DNA from 2 places in the Veillonella sp. LMAG:90 genome. Region 1 is predicted to be linked to the other one. Evidence: a T-box and tRNA genes for the amino acid it is inferred to sense, from the RefSeq annotation. Region 1 holds a T-box; the other holds one or more tRNA genes.
What was found. The T-box of region 1 lies ahead of cysS (cysteine--tRNA ligase). A T-box ahead of a tRNA ligase gene usually reads a tRNA of that ligase, here a tRNA-Cys.

Region 1 (11,946 bases):
TGATAAGTGTTACTTTTACTTCCTGCCCCAAATGATAGGTTCTGCCCGTACGGCGCCCAACCAGCAAGAAATGTTCTTCGTCAAAGAAATAATAATCATCATCCATGGTAGCAATATGAACTAAGCCGTCAATACCATTTTCAAGCTCTACAAACATCCCAAATGATGTGATGGAGCTGATTTTACCGTCAAAGACTTCGCCGATAAACGGTTCCATGTATTGAACTTTTTTAAGATCATTTGTATCGCGTTCCGCAGCTACGGCAATTTGTTCCTGAATCGAACAATGGTCGGCCGCTTTCGCCAAATAATCCTCCATATCATCGTATTTATTATAGCCATCGCCCCAGTGTAACCGTTTTTTGAGCAAACGATGAACAATTAAGTCCGGATAACGACGGATTGGCGATGTAAAGTGGGTATAACAAGCGGACGCCAAACCAAAGTGTCCCACATTGACTGCCGAATAACGCGCCTGCTGCATGGAGCGCAAGGTCATAATCTGCGCAATCGGTTCAATGTCAGTGCCGGCTATACTGTCTAAGAACTTCTGAATATCTCTTGGTTCAACATGGCTGTCGGCCAAATGGAACGGTTTGCCTAAATAGGTAACAACCGTCTGTAAAGCTTGTAACTTTTCTTCACTTGGCTGCTCATGAATACGATAAATCCCCGGTTTATGAGTGTCACGTAAATAGCAAGCTACCGTTTCATTGGCAATCAGCATACAAGCTTCAATGATTTTTTCAGCAATAGTACGGTCTTTACGTACAATCTTGAGTGGTGTACCATCTTCGGCCAACAGAATCTTGTATTCAGGGAATTCAAAGGAAATGGCACCGGATTTTTCACGCATGGCAATTAAAATCTTGGCCACTTCGTGAAGTTCATGCACCATTGGCATCAATGGCAACAAATCGTCGGGAATGATGCTTTGAGTCAATGCTTTATATATTTCGGGATAGCTGCAACGACGATCCACGCGAATGACGGACGGACTGATTTGGAAGTCCACCACACGGCCTGCATGGTTGATTTCCATAATGCAGCTCATGGCATAGCGATCTTCTTTGGCATTCAAACTACAAATACCGTTGGACAATTTAGTCGGTAACATCGGTACAACACGGTCAACCAAATACACACTGGTACCACGTTTATAGGCTTCTTTGTCGAGCTGTGTATTGCCCCGTACGTAATGACTTACATCGGCAATGTGAACACCTAATTTATAATGACCGTTGGCCAGCTGTTTACAACTTACCGCATCGTCCAAATCTTTAGCATCTTCGCCGTCGATAGTAATCATCGGCACCTCGCGTAAGTCAAGACGTTTACCGCCCAGGGCTACATCAAAGGATACGCGATCCGCTTCTTTTAAAACCGCCTCAGGAAATGAAAACGGAATTTTATGCTGCGCCATTACGCAGTTAATATCCACACCTACGTCGCCCTTATAACCTAAAATGGACGTAATTTTACCTTCCGGCTGGCGTCCTTTAGCATCAGGCCAACGAGTAATTTCCACCAATACTTTAGCCCCGCTGCGCGCTTCCATAGTATCAGGCAAAGCTACATAGATATCATCAACTAAGCGTTCATCATCAGGCGTTACAAAGCCAAACATCTGTTGGCGATCATAAGTCCCTACAATGGATGTATTCACATGTTGAATCACTTTTTCCACACGGCCTTCATGGCGCTGTTCGCCGATACGACCGAAGCGGAAAAAATGTACCAAAACTTTATCATTATGCATGGCACCGTTACGATCGCCGGCACCGATATTTACTTCATGTTGCCCCGTCTCGTCAATAACAAGCCCGCGGCCGTTACGAAGGCTCTTATAAATACCTTCAAACTCTCTTACTTCCTCAATTTTTAATGCTGTTTTTTCAGCCTTGTCGATGAATTTGTAATAGTCGCCGGGCCGTGCTTCTAATAAGCCCGCTTCGGTAAGCGCTTCCACATCTCCCATAAAGGCTTCCAACTCTTCAGACCCTTTTATGCCCAAAATATATGCTGCATCTTCGATATGATACGCTTCCGGACTAATGGCCTTAAAAAACGCTAAAATCTTATCTTTCATCTCTTCCATAGCTTTATACCCCTACCAAAAAAGCCTGCACAAGGCAGGCTCGCTATTAATATTGATTCAAGTAAATCCCTAAGAATAAGCTCAAGATGGCAAAAATAATCCCCAACACGATAGTACATTTCGACAATAAACCGTCGATACCACGTGCTTTACCGCCAAATACGGAGTCAGCCGCACCACTTACGGCGCCGCCCATACCGGCACTTTTACTGGATTGTAATACAACCACCATAATCAATAAAATAGCAACTACCACTTCTGCAAACATCAAGAAATTTCTCACAATTGTCATCCTTCCTAAGGCTCATTCTTTTTCGCCAATTCACTGCGATGTTCCAAATACTTTTCTAATTTACGCTTTACGCGTTGCAATGCATTATCAATGGATTTGACACTGCGGTGATATTCAGCGGCAATTTCATTATACGACTTGCCGTCTAAGTACCCCATCAGCACTTTGCCTTCCAAATCACTTAATATAGATCCCATTTTTGCTTCAATATCGGAAAATTCTTCCCGATTAATGAATAATTCTTCAGGATCCGTACCCTGGCCTTCCACTAATACGTCCATCAAGGTTCGTTCCGTCTCATCCGCATAAATCGGCTTATTCAGCGAAATATAGGAATTGAGCGGAATATGTTTTTGCCGCGTCGCGGTTTTAATAGCCGTAATAATTTGCCGTGTTACACATAACTCGGCAAAGGCCTTAAACGACGCCAGTCGGTCCCCTTTAAAATCGCGCGTAGCTTTATAGAGGCCAATCATGCCCTCTTGGATAATGTCCTCTTTATCAGCACCGATTAAAAAATAAGACCGTGCCTTGGCACGCACAAAATTTTTATATTTATCCACAAGATAGTCCACCGCTAAGTGGTCATCTTGTTCTTGCGCTAATTTACAAATTTGTTCATCTGTTAAATCTACATAACGACGGTACTCATCATTTACGCGTGGATTAACGCACATGCCGACCTCCCACTCTGCCGGATTCGCAGAACCTTACTAATGTATCTCTCATTATACTTGATAGCCCTCGGTTCTGCAAGGTCATTTCTTCCCTCGACGCAAGGTTTCCCACTGCTTAGCTACTTCACCATCAATTTGATGTCCCAGTTCATTACGCTGTAATTGCAAACTATCTCGGTTGTGAAGCCCTTTGTAATAACGCTGTTCGTCAATTTTAGCCCGTTCAACCTGGGCTTTTAACTCACGCGCGGAGATACGCAAAGCACCAAAACCGAGTACTTGGCTCTGTTCCGCATAATCAGAGGTGCATACATATACATTGGCATAGGTGTTTTTAAAAGTGAAAACGGTCCGTTCAATATAAGAGTCCGCTGTTTCCCCATCAGCCGTATACACTTCCAAAAAATCATCGGTAATAAACTCTTCGGCACTGCCGGGATGGGCATATTTACTGTCAAATACCAGTATAACACGGTAACCCTTATGTTTACCGTAATTTTGAAGCATATGCTTAATTCGCGACCGGGCATGTTCCAAGGAACTTTTACTGATTTTCTTCAGTTCCGGCCACGCAAATATAACATTATACCCGTCAACAATTAAAATATCTTCTCTCATGTCGGAGCCTCACTCCTTTTATTGACGCTGCCGAACCGCTTCATACATCAAAATAGCCGCCGCTACCGATGCATTTAATGAGTTAATACGACCGTACATAGGAATCGTTACGAGAAAATCACAGCGCTCTTTAGTAAGGCGACTAAGCCCTTTCCCTTCATTGCCGATAACGAGCACTAAAGGACTCGTCAAATCGGCCTGATACAAGGTTTGCTGACCTTCCATGTGAGCACCGAGAACCCAAAAGCCTTGCTTTTTAAGTTCTTCAATTGTCTGTGCCACATTGCCAACCTGCACTAACGGAATAGATTCTAAAGCACCGGCCGACGTTTTGGCAACGGTAGCATTAATCGGAGCTGTATGGCGCTTCGGAATTAAAACGGCCGTAGCACCGCAACATTCGGCAGTTCGAATGATTGCCCCCATATTATGAGGATCTTCAATGCCATCCAACAAGATTAAAAGTGGCGCTTTATCAGAAGACCAATTTTGAAGCACTTCACCTAAATCGGCAAATTTAACCGGTGCCGCCAAAGCCACGACCCCTTGATGAACCACACCGTCAGCGTATTTACTAAGCTGTTTGTCATCCACCCGGCGCAGCTCAATTCCTTTATCCTTAGCCAACCCTATGATTTCCTGTAAGGAGCCCTGCACCTTATCATTCGTAATAAACAAACGCTGAATGGTTCGTCCCGATCGCAAAGCTTCACGTACCGCATTGCGTCCTACAATATAATCACTCATGATATGTCTCCTTTACTCTATCATAACGCATCTAACTCATACTGTCCAAAGTATACCAAAATGCAGCTTTCATCAAAGTCTGTAGTCGCTCGTTCTGACCCGAACGATATAAATAGCCAAGTACTGCTTCAAAGGCTGTACTGGCACGATATTCTTGTACGGTGGCACTTTTCGGTACATGTACATTACTATTACGAGCTCGTTTAGCCACCTGTTTTTCCATATCCGTTAAATAGTCTGACTCTTCCCACGCATGGAGAACCTTTGACTGTGCCTTAGCACAAATGCACTCCGTAACCAGGTTATGTAATACCTGAACCTTAGAAATGCCCGCTTCCGTCATGCGCTCGCGGATATAGAGCGAATACACGGCATCGCCTATATAGGCAAGCATGAGGGAATCCTCAGCTTCAGCCGGTACAATTCCCTCATGCGTAGTTGTTGCTTTTAATTTTTCAATAGCCGTGGCTCGTAAAAATTGATAGCGCTTAAAATTCACGTTTCTTCCACCGTGCCCCTTGCGGCGAATCTTCAATTACGATACCGATATTGCCCAATTCATCACGAATGGCATCGGCTAAGTCCCAAAGTTTCTGTTCACGGGCATTTTGACGAACATTCAAGATTACTTGCATTAACTGTTCGTATTCTTCAGCGCCGGCACCGCCTTGTGGACCTTCCCAAGCCTGTTCCAAAATACCGATGATATCAGTCATCATCTTGAAGATGTCACGTACTTCTGCTAATGTTTCATGGCAAACTTTACCGTTGCAGTTTTGTACTGCTTGGTAGTAAATGTTGATTTCTTTAGCCAAGCCGAACATTGGCGCTCCGGCAAGTGCCGTATTGAAGTCATCGGACATAGCTTCTTCAAATTCTTCCGCATATTTGCGAGCATTATCGAGTAATGCTTTTGCTTCGTCATCACATTCGCCTTCTTCTTGGTTTTCCAAGTATAAAAGGTTCTGAATAGCCGTTGTCATGCGTTCTAAGGATTTATTGGCTTCTTCCAAGCGTTCATCGCTGAAATCAAGCGGGCTGCGATAATGAGTGCTCATCAAGAAATAGCGAAGTGCATCAGGACTGTATTCTTTCAAAATATCTTTTACCAAGAAGAAGTTGTTCAAAGATTTACTCATCTTTTCTTGGTTAATGGTAATGAAACCATTATGCAACCAGTAACGTACAGACGGATGGTGACCGGTGCAGCCTTCAGACTGAGCAATTTCGTTTTCATGATGAGGGAAAATCAAATCGCTGCCGCCGCCATGGAAGTCAAATTCTTCACCCAAGTATTTGTTGCTCATGGTAGAGCATTCAATATGCCATCCCGGACGACCGTTACCCCATGGGCTTTCCCAATAAGGTTCACCCGGTTTAGCGCTCTTCCAAAGGGCAAAGTCCATCGGATTCTGTTTGCGGTCATCTACGTCTACACGAGCGCCCGCTTCCATATCATCCAAAGTACGGCCCGATAATTTGCCGTAATCTTCGAATTTTTCAACACTGTAGTATACGTCGCCGTCCAATTCGTAAGCAAAACCTTTTTTAATCAACGTAGCAATCATTTCAATGATTTCGTCAATGTGTTCGGATACACGCGGATATACATCAGCATGCTTAACGTGAAGGGCATCCATAACTTCAAAATAGGAATCGATATAGCGATTGGCAATCGTATCCCAGGACACACCTTCCCCATTAGATGTGTTAATAATTTTATCGTCCACGTCTGTAAAGTTCTGTACATACGTCACTTTATAGCCTACATGTGTCAAATAGCGACGAATTACATCCCAGGTAACAAAAGGACGAGCATTACCGATATGAGGGTGGTTGTACGGCGTTACGCCACATACGTAAATCTTAGCTTCTCCCTCCTTTACCGGCTTAAATACTTCTTTTTCTCTTGTCATCGTATTGTATACTTTAATTTCTCTCATCGCTACCGATGCCTCTCTTCCGTTAAAATATAAAAAGCCACCATCTCATTACAGAGACGGTGGCCCGCGGTTCCACTCTGTTAAGTACTGATAGCACTCTCTCCAACGCATAACGGGCGTATCCGAACAAACTTACTCTATTCAGCCTGTTAACTCCCGAATGCATTTCCCTTGGCTATACTTAAACCCTTCCACCAGTTAGTTCTCGCTGTAAAGTTAGTCACAAAGTACTTCTTTCGTTCATCGTCTTTAATAACAATTTTATTCGATATATAGAGAATAATATCATAAAACCCTTATAAAGTCAATGTATTACGACTAATTCTATACAAATTATACGGCTAAAATTTAATCGTGTGCAAGTGGTTCCGTTATATTTAATTTTCTAATTATTTCGCCTGTTATTTTGCTCTTATTTGGCTGCCGTGGCAATATTAACAATCGTCTTAACCGCTAACTCCATATGTTCAACACAAGCGTATTCGTGAGGACCGTGAAGGTTTTCCACGCCGGTAAACAAATTAGGTGTCGGAATACCCATAAAGGAAATTTTAGATCCGTCAGTGCCGCCGCGAATCGGCTGAATAAGCGGTTTAACACCGGCTTTTTCCATAGCTGCTTTCGCAATATCTACACATTCCATATGATCTTTAATGATATCGTACATATTGTAATATTGATCTTTAAGTGTCAAGGTGACTACTTCACGACCGTAACGTTCGTTCAATACTTTGGCAGCCAGCACGAATAATTGTTTTTTGGCTTCAAAGAAGGAACGGTCGTGGTCACGAATGATGTATTTCATGGTGCCTGATTCTACACCCGTTTCATTGCTTGCAAGCATGATAAAGCCTTCATGGTCTTCCGTTAATTCAGGAACAGCGGCTTGTGGCAATAAACGATCAAATTCCATGGCCAATTTATTGCAGTTAATCATGGTATTCTTTGCAGAGCCCGGATGCACGGATATACCGTGTAATTCAACGGTAGCAGAAGCGGCATTGAATATTTCGTATTCCAATTCACCAAGGCGGGTACCGTCAATGGTGTACGCAAAATCTACCGGAAAATCTTTTACGTCAAATAAATCTGCACCGCGCCCAATTTCTTCGTCAGGTCCGAAAGCACACATAATAAGACCATGCTTGATGTCCGGATTTTCTTTCAAATAACGTAACGCTTCCATGATTTCCACGATGCCCGCTTTGTCATCGCCGCCAAGCAAGGTGGTGCCGTCAGTAACAATTAAAGTTTTGCCTTTATAATTGGCTAAATTAGGAAAATCGGCAACACGGCTGTAGATACCTTTTGCTTCATTGAGCAATATATCCTGCCCGTCATAGTCTTTGATAATACGCGGGGTAATGTTTTCCGCATTATAATCAGCTGTATCCATGTGAGCAATAAAGCCGATGGCCGGTACCTGGTCGTTGGTATTAGCCGGTAAAGCACCAATAACAAACCCGTTCTTTTCGTTGATTTTCACATCACTTAAGCCCAGTTCTTCCAAATCCGCTTTCAATACTTTGGCAAACTCAACCTGAGTCTGAGTACTCGGTACTGAAGTAGCCGCTTCATCAGAGCGCGTGTTTGTTTTAGTGTACCGCAAAAAAAGTTCAACCATAGATTCCATATTATAGCCTCCTTTAAAAAAAGAAAGAATATAAAAAAGAGTACGGGAGGAAACCTCCCGTACTCAAAAATTGACCGTCAATAAAGGATGTAACCTACTAAATATAATCAATTATAACTGACTGATAGCCGCATCAAGGCGTGCCAACGTCTTTTCTTTACCAAACAAGGTGATAATGTAATTCAAATCAGGGCCGTGCATTTGACCGGTCGTAGCGATACGAATCGGCATAAATACGAATTTCCCTTTCAATTTGGTTTCTTTCATAATACCTTTGATGGTAGCTTTTACTACATCCGGCGTAATTTCGTCCAAATCCGCTACGGCTGCACGGAATGCATTGAGCACGGTCGGACAAGATTCTTCAGCCAATACCGCTTTAATTTCTTCAGCGTGTTCGGCATCCGGAGCCTCCATATCTTCAAAGATTAGTTTTGCTTCTTCTTTAATCTGAGCACCGAAGCTGATGTGGTCTTTTAAGCATACGCAAAGCATGATGAGTTTAGCTTTTTCCGCTTCATCAGGGTTTTCAGAAGCATAACCGGCTTCCTGCAAATGAGGCAAGCATAATTCGTATAATTCTTCATCGGATAAATTCTTCATGTAGTTGAAGTTAATCCAATTTAATTTATCGATATCAAACACGGCCGGATTCTTAGCTACACGGTCCATGGAGAAGTTTTGAATCAACTCTTCCTGTGTAAATAATTCCTGTTCACCGTCCGGTGCCCAACCGAGCAATGCCAAGAAGTTATCGATGGCTTCCGGCAAGTAACCGAGCTGACGATACTGATCAACGGAAGTAGCACCGTGACGTTTACTCATCTTCTTGTAATCTTTACCAAGGATTAAGGAAATGTGACCGAAAGTCGGCACTTCCCAGCCCAAAGCATTATAAATTGCAATCTGACGCGGCGTATTGGAAAGATGTTCTTCCGCACGAATTACGTGAGTTACTTCCATGGTATGATCGTCAATAACTACAGCGTAGTTATAAACGGGAATCCCGTCGGATTTTACAATAACGAAATCACCAACGCCATTGGATTCAAAGGACACATGACCACGCACCATGTCATCAAAGGCAATGGTCTGATTCAAAGGCACACGCAAACGAACCGTGTGTTTACGGCCTTCTTTTTCATATTCAGCGATTTGTTCTTCTGTTAAATGGCTGCAATGACCGTTGTATTTAGGTGTTTCACCGCGTTCTAATTGTTCCTGACGTACCGCTTCCAATTCTTCTTCGGTGCAGTAACAACGATAAGCTTTATCTTCATCCAATAAACGCTGCGTTACTTCATTATAAATATCGAGACGTTCAGTCTGACGATACGGACCGTGTTCACCGCCTACGTCAATACCTTCATCCCAATCCATGCCGAGCCATTTAAGAGCGGCTTTAATATTCTCTTCGCTTTCACGCGTAGAACGCGCCAAATCTGTATCTTCAATACGCAGAAGGAATGTACCTCCTTCTTTACGTGCCAATAGCCAGTTGAAAAGGGCTGAACGGGCACCACCGATATGGAAAGGTCCTGTCGGACTTGGTGCAAATCGTACCTTCATCTTTGCCATGTTTATATCCGCTCCTTTACTTAATACATTTTATTTATAGGGTGACAGGTTGCTAATGATTAGGCTTTATAAAGCGTTACTACCGCCTGAGCAGCCAAACCTTCCTTGCGACCAAACGCCCCCATCTTCTCATGAGTCGTTGCTTTTACACTGATAAAATCTTCACCAATCCCTAAGGCACCGGCCAGATTTTCCTTCATAGCCCCGATATGCGGCTTTAATTTAGGCGCTTCCGCAATGACCATAACATCTACATTATACGCCTTAAATCCTTTTTCGTGTAGTAGTTTCACAACACGGCGCAATAATTCCATACTTGAAATACCTTTGAACGCATCATCTTCCGGCGGAAACCAATACCCGATATCGGGTAAACCGGCCGCTCCCAATAAAGCATCCATCAAAGCATGAATCAATACATCCGCATCACTGTGGCCATCAGGGCCGAATTCACTCTCGATTTGTACACCGCCCAAAATACAAGGTCTGCCTGTTTTAAAACGATGTACATCATAACCGAAGCCTACTCGCATCATAGGTTCTGTCACTCCTAAATATTGCTTAGCTCTTATAATATCCTCGGGGGTTGTGAGTTTACAATTGGTATAATCACTCAGTACGATATGAACCGGTTTACCTTGATGCTCTACCAAAGATACATCATCAGTCCCCAAGAAGTCAGTCTCAGCCGCGTAGGCCTGTGCGTCCATGAGCCATTGACGCTGAAAACCTTGTGGTGTTTGAACCGCATATAACTCACTGCGTTTGAGCGTCTGTGTAACCAATAAATCGTCCGACACGCGTTTAATCGTATCGATGACCGGTACAGCGGCTACCGCTGCGCCATACTCATCAGCAGCTTTAGCCACAGCCGTGAATAATTCCGGTTTTGCCATGGGACGTGCCCCATCATGGACCAAAATAATATCCGCTGACTCACTGACAGCCAATGTGCCGGCTCGCACCGAATCTTGACGCTCTTTGCCACCCGCTACAATACGCGGCTCCCAAGGCAATTGGCCCATAGCCGCCACTTCTTTGGCAATAACAGGCTCTTCACCGGCAGCAGCTACAATTATCACTTCCGAAATATCAGCCACTGCCGTCATATGATGCAAATTCCATTGCAACACGGAATAATTTCCAAGCTGCAAAAATATTTTGTTAGCCTCGCATTTCATCCGTTTACCGGCGCCGGCGGCTAATAAAATACAGCTGATCATTCTTTAGTTCCTTTCGCCCGCGCAAAAATCATACGACCTGCACTGGTCTGTAATACTGACGTAACCATAACATCAATGGACGTATCCACATATTGGGCCCCGTTTTCAATAACAATCATCGTACCGTCATCTAAATAAGCGACACCTTGATTATCTTCCTTGCCCTCTTTAATAACCTGGACACGAATCCATTCGCCCGGAATCATGGCCGGTTTCAATGCATTGGCCAAATCATTTAAGTTAAGTACTTCGATGCCTTGCAAGCTGGCTACTTTATTCAAGTTAAAATCATTCGTTACAATTTTCCACTTTTTGTCCAAAGCAAGACGCATCAATTTGGAGTCTACTTCTGTAATATCCTCAAAATCATCGGCAATTACTTTGATGGCGATTATCTCTTTTTGTTGCATGCTTTGCAAAATATCGAGCCCGCGACGACCGCGATTACGCTTCAACACATCGGCTGAGTCGGAAATATGTTGCAATTCTTCAAGCACGAATAAAGGCACTACTAAAGGCCCTTCCAAAAAGCCCGTTTCACACAATTCGGCAATACGACCGTCAATAATAACCGACGTATCCAATAACTTTGCTACCGATACCGATTCAAATTCAGAGATAACCGGTATTGCCGCCTGTTCGCTGTCTTTAGGTACAACGTCTTTTTTCTTATCTTTTGCCACTGTGCGGCTCTGCAACCAGTTGGCATAGAGCTCCGGTCCTTTGCGCGATGCCAAACGCATCCCGATATAACCGAAGATAGCACTTAAAATAATAGGAATATACGAACCGATAATCGGAACGCGATAAAATGCCAAGCCAATAAGATTTGCTATTATAAGTCCAAAAAGTAATCCGGCTGTGCCGGCCATTAATTCCTGATTAGGTACACGGGATAAGAGACTTTCAATTCTTCTGGCCAATTTTAACCCCTGATTAATAATCGGCAAAGCGATAACAAAGCCGATTAGAGCACCAATTAAGCCGCCCAAAGCTAAGGCTAAAATTTTAATTATGGAAATACCGAAGAAGCCCATTGTCCAGAACTTCACATCAATAATCGGTTCCCATACGGGCATGAAATTGTCCGTCAACATATAACCCATAATCCCAACCAATAAGGCTATGACATAACGT
Region 2 (11,946 bases), 270 kb from region 1:
TACATTGATGTAGTAATACCTCGTGGCGGTGCGGGCCTTATTAAACGAATTGTAGAAGAAAGCCGCATTCCGGTTATTGAAACGGGGAGCGGTGTCGTTCATGTATATGTGGATAAAGATTGTGACGAAGCTAAAATTGTACCGATTGTAGTCAATGCTAAAGTACAGCGGCCATCCGTATGCAATTCCGCGGAAACGTTACTTATTCACGAAGCGGTGGCACCTAAATTGTTGCCGATTATTGCGGATGCTTTAATGGCCAAACAGGTGGAACTTCGCGGTGATGAAGCTTCGCGGGCTATCGTTAAAGATATTAAAGCTGCTGAAGAATCGGCATGGTCAACGGAATATAACGATTTAATTATGAATGTAAAAGTAGTGCCTTCCGTGGAGGCTGCCATTGCTCATATTAATCACTACGGGACGAAACATTCGGAATGTATTATTACGGAAAATAAAGAGGCGGCACAGGCCTTTTTACAACAAGTAGATGCATCTACCGTGTATGTAAATGTTTCCACCCGTTTTACGGATGGCTTTGAGTTTGGCTTAGGAGCCGAAATCGGTATCAGCACTCAGAAACTACATGCGCGCGGGCCTATGGGGCTCTTGGCGCTTACTTCGTATAAATATTATGTGCAAGGAGATGGCCAAATTCGTTCATGATAAAGTGGCTCAATATGGTACGAGCTTATGGCTCCTACTTAAAAACACCTAAGGGACGCTATGAATGGCTATCCTATATTAAAGCAATAATACTGTGGCTTGTAATATCATTGTTAATTATGGGGATAATGTACTGCTTATGAAACTTACAGGAAGAATCGGCATCATCGGAGGTACCTTTAATCCAATTCATTTAGGCCATTTGATGATAGCGGAAATGGCGCAGGAAACCTATGAACTTGACCGCGTTATTTTTGTACCGGCGTATCATCCGCCTCACAAACATGAAGACGTGATTGATGCAAAATATCGCTATGAGATGACGGCGGCGGCTGTTATGGACAATCCTAAATTTACTATTTCCGACGTTGAATTTAAACGGGAAGGGCCGTCTTATACGGTAGATACGATAAAGTACTTCCGCGCCCAATATGGTGAGGATAAGGAATACTATTTCATAGCCGGTACAGATACCATTCAAGACTTACCCAATTGGAAATATATTGACGAACTGCTCGGTTTATGCCATTTTATAGGAGCTGTAAGACCGGATGGTTCGGCGGCTATTGAAAAGATTATTGAATATTTTGGTGATTTAGGTCGTGACCGTATTCATTTGCTGGAAGTGCCGCTCATGCAGCTGTCGGCTACCGATTTACGTCAAAGATTACGCACCAAGCGCAGTGTTCGGTACATGATTCCTAAAGCTGTAGTTCAGTATATTGCACAACATGATATTTATAAAAAGTGAGGCAACAAATACTATGTTTGAAGAAATTATTAATGATTTACAGATGCGACTTAGTCCTAAACGTTTCGCCCATACTTTAGGCGTGGCGAGAGCTGCTGTAGGATTGGCTCAACGATATGGTGCCGATCCGGAAGAAGCGTATATTGCCGGTCTTTTGCATGATTGTGCTAAAGAATTGCCTTTATCGGAAATGCAGCGTTTGGTAGATGAGGCGGACATCAAAGTGGACATGGATATGTATGTAAACGGTGCGCTATTGCATGGTGTAAGTGGTGCCGTTATGGCCCATGATCGCTATGGTATTATTGACGGTTATATTCTTGATGCCATTCGTTATCATACGACGGGCCGCGTAGGTATGACGCAATTGGATAAAATTATTTTTCTAGCCGATTATGTGGAAGAAACCCGTGATTTTCCGGGGGTAGACTATTTACGCAGTCTGGCCTTGGAAGATTTGGATGAAGCGGTGTTGGCCGGTTATGATACGACAATTCGCCATTTGCTGGATCAAGAGTTGAGTATTTATTTTAAAACCATTTTAGGCCGTAATGATATGGTACGGCGTATTCATAATCGATAGGGTGCGTGTAGTATGGAAGAAGAAGTGCGTAAAAGACCGACTCGGCGAGTGCGGCGAAAACCCAAAGTACGCTGGGGACGGGTCATCTTAGCTTTGGTAATACTCATAGTCCTGGTAGGCGGTATCGGTTTTGGTTTATGGCGCGGTTATCAGGCAGCGGTAAGTTATTTTGGCGGGTCAGCTACGACCGAGACAACAACGACGGCCGATGTGGCACCACCGTCAGAGCCAAATCAAGTATCGACAATTCCTTTAGAACAAAAGTCGCTGGATAAGCCGATTTATATTTTATTGGTAGGTAAAGATAGCAATAATCCGGCACAAGGGGATGCTCTCTTTTTACTATCCGTAAATGAACAACAAAAAAATATTGATGTAATCGGCATCCCGTCCAATACAAAAATTTACAGCCGTGACAATAAGTCCGTATCTATGATCAATACCATGTACAGCAGCGGTAATATTGAACTTACTAAGGCCGTGGTGGAAGATTTATTCCATATTCCCATTCCTTATTATGTGGTGGTCGATGAGGCGGCTTTTAAAGATACCCTTGATGTACTGGGTTCTCAAGATATGTATGTGGAAAAAGAAATGGTACATATTGACGACGCTACAGATACAGCCGATGTCAATTTGGCACGTGGGTATCAAACATTGGATGCGGATAAAGCATATCAATATGTGCGCTTTGTGGACGCCGATAAAAATGCATTTAGTCGTACCCAGCGTCAAGAGCGGTTTTTAAAACAACTATTGAGTTCTCAGGAAGACACCTTTACTATTTCCCGCATGTGGCATGTGTGGCGCCTCTGGAGCCATTATGATTCTAATATCAGTACGACTGACGCGGTTAAATTGGTTATGAGTTTGGGCAGTCTTACCGGTAATAATATACAGTACTATATTTTACCGGGCACCAGGGAAGTGCTTAACGGTGAAATATTCTGGACTTACGACCCGGTAGAAGCCCAGCAATTATTGGGCATTACCTTAGGCAATGCGCCGATTGAAGGCGGTGGCGACGGGACAACCGATGATTCGAAAAATACTTCGGCCGGTAACGCCAAAGAAGGATAAATATTAATTTACTATGTTACAAACAGTATTATAATTGTTAAAATAATTATAGGGGTTGTAACGGTTAGTCGTGACAATATATTGTATTTATTTTTATAGTTTATTGTTGGCGATGATTATAAAAAGGAGATTTCATGAAAGAGAAACAAGAAATTAAAGACGTGGCATTAGCATTGGCACAAGCAGGTTTTGACAAAAAAGGTACAGACATTGCCATTTTGGATTTGGAAGGTTTATCCAGCTTAGCGGATTATTTCGTATTGGTGAGTGCGTCCAACGTAAAACAGGCACAGAGTATTGCCGATGAAATTGAAGATAAAGGTGCAGAAGTAGGCGCTACCGTGCTTCATCGTGAAGGTTATCACGAAGGCGAATGGATTCTTTTGGACTTCGGCGACATTATCTGTCATGTTTTCGGCGGGCAGGAAACACGCTCATTCTACGGCTTGGAACAGCTTTGGAATGATGCGGCTCGCGTAGAATTTACAGGGGCTTAATATGGCAACACAATTATCTGAAAACACATTAGCCACGCTGAAAGTGTTACGTCAAAGCGACCAAGGTTCGTTCTTGGATGGTGGTACGGGTAATACGAATGATGACATTTTACTTCATAAGGATCAACAGACCGCACCGGTGAAAATCGGCGATGAAGTACCGGTATTCTTGTACAAAGATCCGAAAGGTCGTCTCACCGCCAGTATGCGTTTGCCGGCCATTAAAGAAGGCCAAATCGGCTATGTGGAAGTCATTAATAAGACACAATTCGGCGTTTTCGTCGAAGTGGGTACCGAACGCGGTATATTTATGCCACACGCGGAAATGCGCGGTCGTCCCCAATTAGGCGAGAAAGTCTGGGTTCGTTTATATACGGATAAGTCCGGTCGTTTAGCTGTTTCTATGGATGTGGATGACGCCATGCGCCGTGCCTCCAAACCGGCCACAGAGGCTCAAGTGGGGCAAATGGTGCGCGGTGCAATCTATAACTTCACCTCCGACGGGGCATTTTTTATAACGCCGGAACGATGGATTGCGTTCATTCATAACAGTGAAATGACACATCATTTGAAGGTGGGCGAATTGATCGATGCTCGCGTTACCTATAAGCGTGATGACGGACGTGTTAACGTATCCATGCGTCCTGTAAAAGAAACGGCTTTGACCATTGATGGCGAAGTGTTATTGGAATATTTATATCAGCGTAATGGTCGTATGCCATACAGTGACAAATCATCGTCTGATATTATTAAAGCAAAATTCGGTTTCAGTAAAGCAGCCTTTAAACGTGCTGTAGGTCATTTAATGAAAGAAGGTAAGGTTATTCAGGAAGAAGGCTGGACCTTATTGACCGAAACGGGTAAAACAGCGGCTGAGGAACTTGTGAAAAGTAAGACAAACGGTGACGCACCCCAAAGTGCAGGTGTAACCGAAGCGTCTGACACAGGTAAGGAAGCCAAAGAGGATACTCGTAAGGCGTAGTGACGGCAAATAGAAGGCGTAATCAATTACGCCTTTCTTTGCATTTACCGACATATTGAATTTGAGGGTTGATTAATTATGAAAATTATTGTGGTAGGCGCCGGTAAGGTTGGCTATTCCGTAGCACAGCGCCTCGTGCAAGATGAACATGATGTATATATTATTGAAAAATCGGCAGAGCGCATCCGTAATCTGGAGAACAGCTTAGATGTAAGTCTCGTTCAAGGTAACGGCAGCAGTTTACAATTACTTAAAGAAATCGGTATGGATGATGTGGGTATGCTCATCGCCGTTACGGATTCCGATGAAGTAAATATGCTGGCTTGTTCGGTGGCAAAAATCGGCGGGATTCCTCGTACTATAGCTCGTGTTCGTGATAATGATTACTTGAGAGAAGAAAACCGCGAGTTACAGGAACAATTAGGGGTTGATTTATTTATTAATCCGGAGATGGTATCGGCTCAAGAAATTGTGCAGGTATTACAGACTCCGGCAGCTCTTGATGTGGAGGATTTTGCCAGTGGGGCTGTCCGTCTCATGGAATTTAAGATGCATGAAGACGTTCCTTATATTAACCAACGTTTGCGGGATATTCAATTTCCGGAAGGTGTTATTATTGTAGGCATTCTCCGGAACGGCGAAATGACTATTCCTCATGGGGAAAGTCGTCTGTTGAATATGGATAAAGTATTCTTCTTGGGGGCGAAAGACGCTATTTTGAAAATAGCCGAAGAATTCCACGAAGAAGCCATGATGGAGCAAACCAAGCGTATTCTATTGATTGGGGCCGGCCTTATCGGTCGCAATTTAGCGGTTCTCCTCGATCGAGCCGGTTACATGGTTAAAGTTATCGAAAAAGACATGGAGCGCTGTGAGCTGCTGGCCTCTATGGTAGAGAATGCCATGGTTATCAATGGTGACGGCACAGATATGAATTTATTGGAAGCGGAAGAAATTTCCGATTGTGATGCTATTATCTGCCTTACTGATGATGATAAATTGAATCTGCTGGTAGCATTATTGGGCAAACATTTAGGTGTGCCAAAGACAATTGTGCGCGTTGGTCGACCGGAATATATTGTCCTTATGGAACAAGTGGGGATTGATATTGTATTTTCGCCGCGCCTATTGACATCCGGCGAGATTTTACGTATGGTACGACGCGGTGAAAATGTAGTGAGCATTTCCACCTTTGAAGGCTCCAAAGCAGAAGCCGTGGAAGTGGTATTGAGTCCGGTATCGCCGCTTGTGGGTTGTGCTTTGAAAGACTTGAAGCTCCCCGGTAAAGCCTTGGTAGGTGCTGTTGTACGTGATGGTTCCACTATCGTGCCGACAGGTAATACGGTGCTTTTTGCCAATGACCATATTGTTTTCTTTAGTTTGCCGAATCATGTTAATAAACTATTAACGTATTTGAAGCCGGTTTAATCGAGGTGTCCTATGCGTATACAGATTGTCATGCGATTAGTGGGGCAGTTAATCCTCATTGTTGCAGGAATTATGTGGGTTCCGTTCATTTACGGTTTGACGGTTGGTGAGTCATATTTTTCTTTTATCGGCGCCTCCATTATGGCGGCTGTAACGGGCAGTTTATTGTATTATTACGGGCAGCCGAGTACAAGTTACAGTTTGCGCGACGGTTTTTTGACCGTTAGTTCTATCTGGATTTTGGTATCCTTTTTTGCCTCTTTTCCGTTTTACTTCGGCGGCGTTTTGCCAACATTTATAGATTCTTTATTTGAGTCGGTATCGGGGATAACGGCTACCGGTGCGTCTGTGGTGGAAGAGTTGGACAGCTTACCCAAAAGTTTTGTGCTGTGGCGCAGCCTCACTCATTGGCTTGGCGGTATGGGGATTGTCGTATTGGTGCTGGCCTTCCTTAAGAACTTAGGGGCTGATTCGGCTCATTTGTTCAACGCTGAAGCTTCGGTACCGCGTCCCGGTGTGGTATTGCCGCGCATTCGTTCTATGGCTTTTAAATTATGGACTATTTATTTATTATTTACAGCCGTATGTTTCAGCGCGTTAGTAATTGCCGGTATGTCGTATTTTGACGCCATTAACATGACGTTTACCACGATTGCCACCGGTGGTTATATACCAAACGACGGAGTCGTTGATATTTATACGGAAAATTGGGCTATTCGCTGGATTTTAATCTTTTTTATGATTTTGGCGGGTGGTAACTTTACCGTGTATTATGCCGTATTCCAGCGAGGTCTCAAAGCGGTTTGGCAGGATTTTGAATATCGCATGTATTTATTGATTCTGTTTATCGGGTCAATCATTGTAATGTATGCTTTATATATGGCAGATAATTTTTCTCCCGGTACCTCGTTTAATCGGGCTGTATTCATGATTGTGTCTATGCAAACCGGTTCCGGTTTGGTTCTTGGCAACTATGATGTATGGTCGCCGCTCGCACAAATGATGCTCTTTATGTCCATGTTCTTCGGTGGTTGTAGCGGGTCTACTACGGGCGGTATTAAAATTATTCGTATCATTATTTTAATTAAAAGCAGTATTATTTATTTGCGTAAGGCTATTCATCCCGATATGGTGCAGACCATTACGATTAATGGCAAATCGATGCCGCAAAAATGGGTTCAAATGACGCAGCAGTTCTTTTTCTTGTACATGACTGTATTTGCTATTTCCGCGTTAGGCATTGCCGCTACAGGCCTTAGTTTCGGTGAATCTTTACAATGTGTAGCGGGGATTTTGGGGAACGTAGGGCTTGCGTTCGGCAAACTGGGGCCGCAAGGCTCTTTTGCGGTGCTTCATCCGATGGCCAAAATTATTTGTGTAATCGATATGTTGCTCGGCCGTTTGGAATTGTTTACCTTGCTTGTATTACTGCATCCTGATTTTTGGCAGGGCTATTTCCTTAAACGTCGCAAACGTTCTTATAAGGTATTGCAACCGGTAGGTACTCATCGCAGAGGCTAATGCCTTAACATTTTTACTCACTGGAGATTAATAGCCATACTAGAAGGCCCGACGTATGACTTGAATAGAAGGCTCAACGTATGACTTGGACAGGAGGACTTTATGGAAATTTTAAAGCAGCCTTTAGGCTTATACAAGGCAAATTGTTATGTTTTAAAAGAGGCCGGTCAGGCGCTCATCATAGATCCGGGCTTTCATGCCCATAAAGTCCTTGAAATGGTAGGGGATGCGGACCTTCAAGCCGTTGTACTCACACATGGTCACTGCGATCATGTGTGTGCCGTTGACGGTGTTTTGAAAGAACGTTCTGTTCCTTTATATATGCATCCCGGGGATGATGAATTGCTGCATGCCAAACGGCGGATGCCATCGGCCTATAAAGGCCTCTTTCAATCCCCGTATTTGCCCTTAAAGGAAGGAACGCTAAAGCTCGGGGTATTTGACCTCTATGTGCATGAAACGCCGGGACACAGCAAAGGAAGCGTTATTATACAGTGGGGGAATCATCTGTTTACCGGCGATACTTTGTTTAAAAATTCAGTAGGGGCTACGAATAACTATAATGGGGATGATGCGGTGCTTAAGACTTCGCTTCGCCAAATTATGACATGGGACCCTGATTTAATTGTTCATCCCGGTCATGCAGAGGATACAACGATTAAAGAAGAGTTGGCTCATAACCCGTTTTTACAGCCTTTGAAAGAATTTAATTAAATTGAAATAAAATATTAGATTTATACTAGACAAAGTACTCTGAAAAATGGTAGAATAATTTTCGTTGCTAAGGGCGGCGAAAGTAATGAAACAGTCAAAAGCATGTAAAAACTTTTCAAAAAGTTGCTTGACAATTGTTGCTGAAACCCCTATAATAACAAAGTAACGTATACGGCCCCGTGGTGTAGCGGTTAACATGTCGCCCTGTCACGGCGAAGATCGTCAGTTCAAATCTGATCGGGGTCGCCACGTTCGCCCCGGTAGCTCAGTCGGTAGAGCAAAGGACTGAAAATCCTTGTGTCGACAGTTCGATTCTGTCCTGGGGCACCATTTATGCGGAAATAGCTCAGTGGTAGAGCACCGCCTTGCCAAGGCGGGGGTCGCGAGTTCGAATCTCGTTTTCCGCTCCATTTATTTGGCGGCATAGCCAAGCGGTAAGGCAGAGGTCTGCAAAACCTTTATTCCCCAGTTCGATTCTGGGTGCCGCCTCCATATTTTTCCACCCATGCCGGGGTGGCGGAACAGGCAGACGCAACGGACTTAAAATCCGTCGGTTGGAGACAACCGTACCGGTTCGATTCCGGTCCTCGGCACCATTTAGACTGAATGAAAATTCAGTCTATTTTTTTTGAAATAAAGAAGGACTTTTTTCCTCCTATAGCGAACTATATATTTAGAGTAATTAATCATGTATATTTTGGTACAGATACATACTATGGTATAGCTAAAGGAGGATTTCGTATGAATTTTGAACTTCGTGATGGTCATGAGTATATTGATGAAGTAAAGAAACTATTTGTTGATTATGTACGTTCCTTAGGTGTTGCTGCCAATGTGAAAGAATTTGAAGGCTTAGAAGAAAAGTATAAAGGCGACCGTGAAGCATTATACATTGCCTTTGTAGATGATGTACCGGCCGGCTGCGTAGCTCTACACCATGTTAACTATGAAACAGCTGAAATGAAACGCCTTTATGTACGCCCTGAATTTCGTCGTACCGGCCTCGGTATGAATATTGCTCACATTCTTGTAGAAGAAGCTAAAGAAAAAGGTTATAAGATGCTTCTATTAGATTCCTTACCTAGCATGGAAAGTGCCAAAGAATTATACAAAGCCTTGGGTTTCAAGAGCACTGATCGCAATGTGAAAAAACCGGTTCGTACGGTTGTACATTTATCATTACCTTTAGTTTAATCAATACCGACCAAAATAGTAACGTAAATAAAAGCGAGTCCCGCTTCTGAGGGGACTCGCTTTTTGTGTGTTTCCGGTTTTATTCGCTTCGAATTAAACTTGAACTGTTATCGCTCCGGTGCGGCTGCTTCCGGGTCATTGGTCAATGGTTCCTGACCTAAAAGAGTCGTTAAATTATACTTGTTGAAGCGATAGTTCGGATTCGAGAAGTCTCTGGTCCGATCATAACGATTAGTCGGTGCCTGTAAGATACCGGACACTAAATCGTAGAGTAAATCGTTGGTGAAATATTTGTTTTCATGGTCGCGCAGAATAGCCGTCGTTTCCGGATAGGCTTCTTCGTAGGTTGGCGATAAGTAAACCCATAGAGGAATGCGAGCCATGTCGAAATCAAAAATATCCGGATTGTGGGAATAATTGAGGCTTTCTCCGTGATCAGAGAAGTAAATCATGGCCTGCAGATTTAAGTGATCCTTGGCATAGGTATAAATTTGCTGTAATACCCAATCCGTATAGAGTTGGCTGTTGGCATAGGCTTCCTTGCCTTTTGGTACCTCGCCGACTTTCCATTTACTGAATTCATGAGGATAGCGGTCATTGTAATAAATATGACTGCCCATAATATGAATAACAATAAAGTTATTTTTATACGGTTCTACTTGTTGGAGTAGCGGTAAAATAACACCGTCGTACTTATCGGAGAACATATATGCTTCATGAGCCCATAAAGGTCTGTCTGCCGTTTTGGCAATTAAGGAGATAGCTGTATCGTATTCACCGTAAACGCCTTGGTTGCTAAACCAACTCGTGTAGTAACCGGCTTTTTTAGCCACATCGAGAATATTGGCAGAATCCAAGAATGGCTTATCATCGTATTGATTGCGCTCCGTAAGAGCCCGTTCTAAGGTAGGTACTGTTTGTACATAAGACGAATAGGCGTTTTTAAAGAAGATAAAATCAGGATTTGAGGCTGCCATTTCACTTTGCCAAGGAGTATCATCGTAAGCAAAGCTTGGATTGTAGACTTTCATGTAATTGCGCGAAGCCGATTCACCGATAACGAGGATTATAGTACCCGGTGCGCCGGTGGCAGCGGTTTCATCTGTTTCGAGATGTAGGTCATTGTAGATTTCATGATGTTTGTCGCTGTATTGTTGTAACTCTTTCATATATGTAGCTACATCAGTCCAGTTTTTAACAATGTCCGTTTTCATAAAACCAAAAGGTAAGTAGATTACACAGGCAAGACAGGCGATGCTGAGTACGCCTAAACGCAATCTTGTCATCATATCGCGACGGGACAAGCGGTTCATCCCCTGGTTTGACCAGTAGTAAAACAGGAATAAGAGTACATTGCCGATGCCGATGCCGATTAAGCCGGGAATGCCGGCGGAGCTTTTTAAAAAGCCGAAAGCTTCTTCCGGATTTGTTTGATACAGTGCCATTAAGGTGGCCGGCGTCAAACAATGCCACGTGTTAATATAGTAGCCGATTTGAATTAACGGAATCAAAGACAAAAGCCACTGGATGAGTGCGATAAGGATGCTCAAAGAGCGGCGGTATGGCAGATGGTGTACCATGAAATAGTGGAGTAAGCTGAGCCCCACAAAGAGTAGAAAGCCAAATAAGAAATCCGGGAAGAATTCGTAAAAATAAAAGGGCTTCGTATAGGACCAATGATATAACAAAGGATAGGTTAAAGCCCAGGCAATGCCCAAAAGGCCATGCCCCAAGAAGGCCCGATGCCATAAAGTACTGCGCATAAGTTGCTGGAATATGGCCAGTCCCAATAACAAGGGGAGGGATAACAAAAGAATATCTTCCCAATCAAAGCCAAAGGCAATAGGTTCGTAAATAAAATAAAAAGCGGCAAAGATGAGGACACACCACAAAATTGCCTGAACGACGGCATTGCGCCACCATGATATAAGAGTTTTCATAACGCATTTCCTTTATATTATAATAACATCAATACGATAGCAGAAATATAGTAAAAATACAAGGTTTAATATGCTTTTTTACATACTTTGACGGTTGTTAAATGCTATTTTTCTATGATACAATTAAAAAAAGGTTATCGAGACTTCGTGACAACATAAAGAGGGGCGTATAACCCCTCTTATTTGTTTGCCGAATCGTAAGGAGATATGATGAAACTCTATGAGTATAAGCTGGCCGTTTTTGAAGGGCCATTGGATTTATTACTCCATTTGATAGAAAAGCATAAAATAGATATTTACGACATTCCCATTGTGGAAATTACGTCGCAATATATGGCGCAGCTCGAAGAATGGCAGACCTTTGATATTCATTACAGCAGTGAGTTTTTGATTATGGCGGCTACGCTGTTACAGATTAAATCTCGCATGCTGTTGCCAAGAAACGCACCGCTCAATCCGGAAGAGGAAGAGGATCTCCGTGACGAATTGGTGGCTAACTTGCTTGAATATAAGCAAATCAAAGAATTGACTGAGGCATTGACGGAGCGTTCCGAAGCGAGCAGTCAGAGCTTTAGCCGGCCCGATTCGTT

Region 2: it has a tRNA-Cys gene. The T-box ahead of cysS (cysteine--tRNA ligase) is inferred to sense a tRNA for this amino acid. The anticodon was not compared.

The regions. Positions count from the first base shown of each region.
Region 1 is NZ_NAND01000001.1:1,408,227-1,420,172, reverse strand. It holds gene rnr (ribonuclease R) at 1-2,089, opposite strand, end outside; gene secG (preprotein translocase subunit SecG) at 2,145-2,381, opposite strand; gene sigH (RNA polymerase sporulation sigma factor SigH) at 2,396-3,067, opposite strand; gene CCC71_RS06210 (NYN domain-containing protein) at 3,149-3,685, opposite strand; gene rlmB (23S rRNA (guanosine(2251)-2'-O)-methyltransferase RlmB) at 3,704-4,432, opposite strand; gene CCC71_RS06200 (Mini-ribonuclease 3) at 4,464-4,931, opposite strand; gene cysS (cysteine--tRNA ligase) at 4,921-6,375, opposite strand; T-box leader at 6,425-6,628, opposite strand; gene pepT (peptidase T) at 6,788-8,008, opposite strand; gene gltX (glutamate--tRNA ligase) at 8,120-9,586, opposite strand; gene ispD (2-C-methyl-D-erythritol 4-phosphate cytidylyltransferase) at 9,646-10,809, opposite strand; gene CCC71_RS06175 (PIN/TRAM domain-containing protein) at 10,806-11,946, opposite strand, start outside.
Region 2 is NZ_NAND01000001.1:1,677,587-1,689,532, reverse strand. It holds gene CCC71_RS07480 (glutamate-5-semialdehyde dehydrogenase) at 1-666, shown strand, start outside; gene nadD (nicotinate-nucleotide adenylyltransferase) at 806-1,417, shown strand; gene yqeK (bis(5'-nucleosyl)-tetraphosphatase (symmetrical) YqeK) at 1,431-2,000, shown strand; gene CCC71_RS07465 (LCP family protein) at 2,013-3,080, shown strand; gene rsfS (ribosome silencing factor) at 3,215-3,577, shown strand; gene CCC71_RS07455 (CvfB family protein) at 3,579-4,559, shown strand; gene trkA (Trk system potassium transporter TrkA) at 4,638-5,987, shown strand; gene CCC71_RS07445 (TrkH family potassium uptake protein) at 6,000-7,508, shown strand; gene CCC71_RS07440 (MBL fold metallo-hydrolase) at 7,611-8,222, shown strand; tRNA gene CCC71_RS07435 (tRNA-Asp) at 8,396-8,471, shown strand; tRNA gene CCC71_RS07430 (tRNA-Phe) at 8,477-8,552, shown strand; tRNA gene CCC71_RS07425 (tRNA-Gly) at 8,558-8,632, shown strand; tRNA gene CCC71_RS07420 (tRNA-Cys) at 8,640-8,714, shown strand; tRNA gene CCC71_RS07415 (tRNA-Leu) at 8,730-8,818, shown strand; gene CCC71_RS07410 (GNAT family N-acetyltransferase) at 8,964-9,416, shown strand; gene CCC71_RS07405 (phosphoethanolamine transferase) at 9,524-11,356, opposite strand; gene CCC71_RS07400 (segregation and condensation protein A) at 11,564-11,946, shown strand, end outside.